One region of the Paenibacillus sp. FSL R5-0636 genome, then DNA from elsewhere that is predicted to be linked to it. Evidence: predicted binding sites of a transcription regulator. Region 1 holds the regulator's gene; the other holds the start of a gene.
The links. Region 1 encodes NrdR, which represses ribonucleotide reductase genes. Its sites were predicted from a motif close to AACACNATATATNGTGTT; they were not measured.

Region 1 (3,413 bases):
ACAATGAATACTGAACGTAAAGACACGTCGAGAGGACAATTAGAACTGAAGCTAGGTGGACAAATTAGTGCCCTTATTAGCGCTTCGCATGCCCTAAATGTCAGAACTGCTGCCGCTTTCGATTCATCTGTACAACCTGCTGCTTTCCATATAGTTCGTTGGCTGTACTCCTATGGTCCAACAAGTGCCTCTGTATTGGCAGAATCTACGGCTATGGATCGTAGTTCAGTCAGCCGTCTCATCAAGCAACTCGAGAATTTGGGTTATATCAAAAGGGAAGACTCCCCTAACGATCGTCGAGCTATACTTCTTACTCTCACTGATCTTGGACGGCAAAAAACCTTTGACGCGTTACAGGATAAGGAGTTCATATTTTATGAGCGCATAGCCCAATGGGATAATCAACAGCTTGAGACATTTATCGAAATGCTTCAGGAGTTTAATGGATTTAATGATAATTAATAAATGGGAACAAAAAAAGAAACAGCATCTTGCTGTTTCTTTAGATATGGATTGTCTTTAATTAGAGCCAACAATTGTCACTGATATTCATCTTCGGCATGTTCATTATTGCATTGCTCAACTACCTCAAAAAGAAATAGACCGCCCTCTCGCAAAGGAATGCGGTCTATTTCCTGACTAAACTTCCGAAGCCGCTTTTATCTACCCAAACTATACCACGATCAAAACCAAATAAAAAGTCACTCACTCCCCAAACAACAAAAAAACGGCATTTCTGCCGTTTCTTTAAGATGGACTCTCAGGGGCTCGAACCCTGGACAAATAGATTAAGAGTCTACTGCTCTACCAACTGAGCTAAGAGTCCATATGATGTTTGGTGGAGCCAAGGGGGATCGAACCCCTGACCTCATCGCTGCCAGCGATGCGCTCTCCCAGCTGAGCTATGGCCCCAAACTGAAATTTCAGATGTATGTAACCACACATTTTTTAATTTTAGTTTGGTCGTAATTGAGTTGTTCCGATAAACTCAAGCGTCGTAGGCGACTTCTATATAATATAAAAAATCGCCCTCTATGTCAACACTTTTTTTAAAATTCATTTTTCCACTCAAATTCCCCGCTGAGAACTTAGAGGAAACAAACCAGTAGAAGCACTCCTAGCAGACCCTAGGACTGGCTGTAACGCCCTAACTGGGCAAAACCCTATAATCCCTCTAATTCTCCCGTACTCTTGGACAGCAGCCCCTTGAGTTCCTTCATGAACATGTTAATATCCTTGAACTGGCGATATACGGACGCAAAACGAACGTAAGCCACTTCATCTACTGGGTAGAGCTGCTCCATTACGAATTCACCAATCTGTTGGCTTTCCACTTCAGCCACGGCGATGCCGCGCAAAGATTTCTCAACCTCGGACACGATCTTTTCTAGACGTTCCACAGAAACCGGCCGTTTCTCACAAGCACGGATGAGACCGCGGAGTATTTTATCACGACTGAATTCCTCACGGCTGCCGTCTTTTTTAATTACAATCAGTGGCGTCTCTTCAATCATTTCAAAAGTAGTGAAACGTTTGCTGCAACGCTCACATTCACGCCTACGACGGATTGACTTATTTTCATTCGCTGGTCGCGAGTCCAGCACTTTAGTATTTGTGTGATCACAGTAAGGGCATTTCATAAGCTTCATCACTTCCTAATACATAATGGTTTGGTCCCGGAACGTTATAAATCCGGCTTTTGAACGGCTTTTTTATTATTTCCAGAAATCACCGTTTTTTTCTTGTAATGATAATGGCAAGTCCGGCACATAATACAGTTACCAACAGAGGAGGTGAACAGCAATGAGCCAAAGCAACAACTCCAATAACCTTGTAGCTCCAAATTCCCGCGGTGCCTTGGAACAACTTAAATACGAAGTTGCCCAAGAACTAGGAATCACGCTTTCCCCAGATGGTTACCAAGGCAATAAAACTTCTTATGAAAATGGTTCGATCGGTGGTTACATCACTAAACGTCTTGTAACCCTGGCAGAACAACAACTGGCAGGTCAATACAAATAACCTGACCAACATAAGCTTTTTGAAGAAGTATTAAACGACCTACAAGTCGTTTAATACTTCTTTTTATACATAACGCGGCAGAAATTAAAATTCTTTGTAAATGTCCGTGTACTGATCATAGTAATAATTAACGCGCTGTACATAATGCCTGGTTTCACCAATGGGAATATCTTTAATGGTTGCATCTGTCCCATCCCAGATCCCTTCGTCCAACCAGCGTTGAACTTTTCCCGGCCCAGCATTATAAGCTGCGATAATTGCTGTACGTTTGCCTTCGAACTGACGGGATAAAGTTGAAAGATACCATGTACCCAGTTCAATATTAGCCGAAGGCTCATGCTTGAGTTCTTCCATAGATACGTTTGGAAGCTTGGCCTTTTCCAGCGCCCACTTCGCGGTATCCGGCATAAGCTGCATCAGCCCTAGTGCGCCTTTTTTGGATTCTCGTCCAGTTTTAAAGTTCGTTTCTACACGAATAATCGCGGTTACAAGAAACGGGTCTATCTCATAAGTGATGCTGTGCTTGCGAATCTCGTCTTTAAAATGGATGGGATAAAACCACGACATCCAGTTTGTACTCAGAAACAATATTGCCGTAAAACCAACAAATAGCAGAAGCAGTACTCTTTTTTTACGTAACCATTTCATGATAAACCCAGCCTGTCCCAAAAAACAGCAACCTGTTGCTCAGTGTACGCAAGATCGCCACTGTTGTCGATGATGTAGTCCGCTTTATTACGTTTCTGTTCAATATCCATCTGTGCATTCAATCGCGCTTCTGCTTCTTCTAAAGAGAGCCTATTACGTTCCATTAATCGAGCAATTTGCATTTCACGGGGAACGTAGACTACTACAATCTCATGGAACAGGGTCTCAAGCCCTGATTCAAAAAGAAGCGGAATATCCACAATAATAAGCCGCTTCGGCTCTTCCTGCTCCATGCTGTACATACGGTCTTTGATCTCCTGCCGGATGGCAGGATGCGTCAAATTGTTCAAGGTTTGCAGGGCCACCGGATCTTGAAAGACGATTTCACCTAATTTGGCCCTATTCAGTGTTCCATCCGGAAAAAGGATCTCTTTTCCGAATTGCTTAGCAGCAGCAGCCAACACTTCATGCCCGGGAAGCATAACTTCTCTGGCGATCACATCGGCATCAACCAGCCTCGCTCCCTTGTTCACAAGCAGTGCAGACACTGTGCTTTTTCCGGATGCGATTCCTCCGGTTAAGCCTATAATCATGTACTCACCTCATAATAGCTTCAGTATTCCCATTGCAATTAATAATAACGCTGGTAATGCGGCAGCATGCTTCATCCAGTAGTTCCCGGCAAATCTAAGTCCAGTCTTCATACCCAGCAATAGAAATGTACCACTAAACAAAGCTATTGT
Region 2 (3,413 bases), 640 kb from region 1:
CGGGCCTGCTCGCTTTCATAAGCAATGTTGTTCTTAGCCAGATAGCCGTGCAGATTCATGACGCCAAGACCGACAGAGTGCATTTCCTTGTTTGCTTTGGCTACGCCTGGGGCATTGGAAATACTGGTCATATCGCTAACAGCGGTCAGGGCGATCATGCCCTCATGTACGGATTCACGGATTTTGCCATGTTCCATCACGTTAACAATGTTCAAGGAAGCCAGATTGCAGCTTACATCGCGGCGGATTGTACTCTCCTGTCCGTAGTCGGCAATCTCTGAGGTCTCCTGCAGCTGGAAGATTTCAGTACAAAGGTTGGACATTTTGATCTGTCCGACGTTTTTCAGGGCATGGGCCGCATTGGCATTGCTCTTGTTCATGATATATGGATAGCCAGATTCCAGCTGGATCATGGCAATTTTGGTCAGCATATCCCGTGCGCTCATAGCTTTCTTCTTTTTGACACGTGGATCGGCCAGCAGCTTATCATACATGTCATCCAGATCCATATCGTCGAGATGCGTTCCGTAGGCTTTGTACACACTGTAAGGAGCAAATACATGCAGCGCTTCATTGTCCTTCGCCAGCTTATAAAAGCGGTTTGGAATAATCAGGCCGATGGACAGGGTTTTGAGTCTTGTTTTTTCGTCGGCGTTGATCTTCTTGCTGTCGAGGAATTCCAGAACGTCCCAGCCAAAAATGTTGTAATAGGCTGCTCCTGATCCTTTACGCTGACCCATCTGATCTGCATAGGAGAAGCCGTCTTCCATCAGCTTGAGTACAGGTATAATTCCCTTCGCAGCATCCTCAACACCCTTGATAGTTTCACCACGGGAGCGTAGCTTGGATAGGTTGACGGCCACACCGCCACCGATCTTCGACAACTGCATGCAGGTATTCAGCACATAGTTGATGGAATTGAGCGAGTCGTCCATTTCGATTAGGAAGCAGGAGACGAGCTCACCACGCCGGCTCTTACCGGCATTTAAGAAGGTTGGGGTCGCAGGTTGTAGGCGCTGTTCCATCATCGAACGGGCAAGTACCCCGGCAGTATCGGCGTTGCCGCGTCCCAGGTGAAGGGCGACTGCCGCCACACGGTCCGGGTAATGCTCCAGATATTGTTTGCGGTCATTGGTTTTTACAGCGTAATCCGTGTAGAACTTCGAAGCTGCCATATAAGATGGAAAACTGAAGTTGTAGGCGTGGGTAATCTGGTAGACTTCTTCAATCTCCGCCGTGCTGTACTGTTCGTAAAAATTCTCGTAGAAATCCTGTTCAATCATATAATCAACCTTGGCTTTTGTATTCGCAAAAACCAGACTCCGGCGCTCTACATCCCGCATAAATTCGGCTACTGCCTCAAGATCTTTGTCTAACTGAAAGAAGCCACTTTCGTCTCTCTTCATCAACATGTTGTTTAATTCAATATGCCGCAACCCGGCTCACCTCCTGTTTAATCCGTTCTACATCGCCAAATGTACCCGATAACTCAAATTTACCGATAACGGGCACGTTATACCGATCTGCAATCAAGTCCGCGCTGTGCGCGAACAGCTCGCCCCAGTTCTTATTGCCGCTGGCGGCTATGCCTTTCAGATTGGCATTATTGTTCTTCAAGAAAGTAGACACCTTTTCTGGAATCTGTCCAAAGCCGGTGGTATATGTAATAAGCACATAGGGCTCGTCAATCGTCATATGCTCCTCAATCTGCACAGCCGGCAACTTAAGTTTGCTGATGAAGCGTCTGACATTTCCTGTTTTTGAATCATACGCGACTAGCATGGTGTCTGTCCCCCTGTAAATATTAAAAACTATTGAAAATAGTATGAAAACTGAATGGATAAGCTTTAAATACTGAAAAATTGTATCTATACTATATTTAGTGTGCGTTGTTTATTTTAATTACTATATGTTGAAAAGTCAATATGGGAACAGCCGTCTTAATAGCTGGGAAAGTGTCTCGTAAGCGGTTTTTTGGCAGGCTTTTAGGGCAGAAAGACCGGAGTATTAGTATTTTGCTAGTTTAAAAATAAAAATAAAAAAATTTGCAGGAGTAAGGGTGATACTTAGGGATGCTGCTGAGGGTGATGGCAAGCCAATAAATCTGCAAGGAACAGAGCCTGCTCCTTGCAGATTTATTGGCTTTATTTTTGCGAAGTGGGGTTATTCTTAATAATCTCTTGATCTCAAGAACGGTTGTTTACTCCGAGGCTTCGGTCAGGCGGTGAATCTGCTTTAAGTTGCTGCATGTATTCTCTGGGGGAAATTCCGGTTACCTTTTTGAAGACCTTGCTGAAATAGAAGGCACTCTCATATCCCAGCTTCTGTGAGATTTCGTAGATGCGACCTTCCCCGCGTGCCATCATTTCTTTGGCTGTCGTGATTTTGATCTCCGTGATATATTCCACATAGTTGACCTTGGCAACCTTGGAGAAAAGGTGGCTCAGATAGTTGGGACTGAAATTGAAGACATCTGCCACTTGATTGAGTGAGAGCTTAGTTCCGAGATTTCGTTTAATATACTCTTGGACATTTTTGACGAGCTGCTCCTTGTAGCTTTGTCTGCGGGTAGAGAGGATGTCCGAGCAACCGTCCCGGAACTGGATCAGCCAGCCGGCGATCTCTTCAATCGTATGCATCTGGTAGATAGCCCGGTAGCCCTCCGGTTCATTTTCGAAAATTTGCTCCACAATATTCTCACCGTCTGCAAGTAGTGAAGTGGCCATATACAGAATGTTGCAGGCGGCATCAGTGGCGGGAACCAGCAGGTCGGCCCGGCCGTCGAAGATTTCGATCATTTTGGAGATAATGGCGTATAAAGCTTGGGTATCCATTTCTTCAAAAGCACGGCGGATCTCTGTACGCAATTCGGAGAAATCAAACAACAGATGATCCTGCTCCAGCGACTCTCCTTCGGCAAAAAACACAAACGACTGTGCTTTAACCGCAGCAGGAAGCGCTTTTCGCGCAGCGAGGTAGCTTTCCCGCAGCAAATAAGGATCCTCGACCGCAAAGCCGATCGCGCCGATGATCCTTACATTGAAGTAGTTATGGAGTATGGAGGCAATATGGGTCAATAGCATTTCAATCTCAGGCATCCATTGCCGTGAATCCGTCCCGTTGACGGGCAGGGTTACAGCAAAATTGCGCAAGTCCAGACTGGTCACATAACAAGGTCTTATGGAAGTAAGCGTATCTTTGGCCATTTGGACGGTACTTGAGCACAGAGCAACCATTTTATCGCCGCGGGGCGGGACACTGTCTGGTCCCAAAATACGGCAAGTGCAGACTAGATAAGCAGGTTCCTTGAGCTCAAGGTTTAAATCATCTCTCTGCAGAAGGTACTGGTTTTTATTTGCGAATAAGTTATTGAACAGGCGGATGAAAAATTTATCGCGTTGGGCTTGTAGATT

Region 2: nrdI (class Ib ribonucleoside-diphosphate reductase assembly flavoprotein NrdI) is a predicted target of NrdR. The motif match lies at 1,870-1,887, and genes of this name have one in related genera.

The regions. Positions count from the first base shown of each region.
Region 1 covers NZ_CP150232.1:2,183,277-2,186,689, reverse strand. Annotated here, with positions in the region: gene MKX34_RS09480 (MarR family transcriptional regulator) at 4-462, shown strand; tRNA gene MKX34_RS09475 (tRNA-Lys) at 754-826, opposite strand; tRNA gene MKX34_RS09470 (tRNA-Ala) at 837-912, opposite strand; gene nrdR (transcriptional regulator NrdR) at 1,164-1,640, opposite strand; gene MKX34_RS09460 (alpha/beta-type small acid-soluble spore protein) at 1,804-2,022, shown strand; gene MKX34_RS09455 (lytic transglycosylase domain-containing protein) at 2,107-2,670, opposite strand; gene coaE (dephospho-CoA kinase) at 2,667-3,263, opposite strand; gene MKX34_RS09445 (manganese efflux pump) at 3,273-3,413, opposite strand, start outside.
Region 2 covers NZ_CP150232.1:1,546,689-1,550,101, forward strand. Annotated here, with positions in the region: gene nrdE (class 1b ribonucleoside-diphosphate reductase subunit alpha) at 1-1,436, opposite strand, end outside; gene nrdI (class Ib ribonucleoside-diphosphate reductase assembly flavoprotein NrdI) at 1,423-1,782, opposite strand; gene MKX34_RS06825 (helix-turn-helix domain-containing protein) at 2,187-3,413, opposite strand, start outside.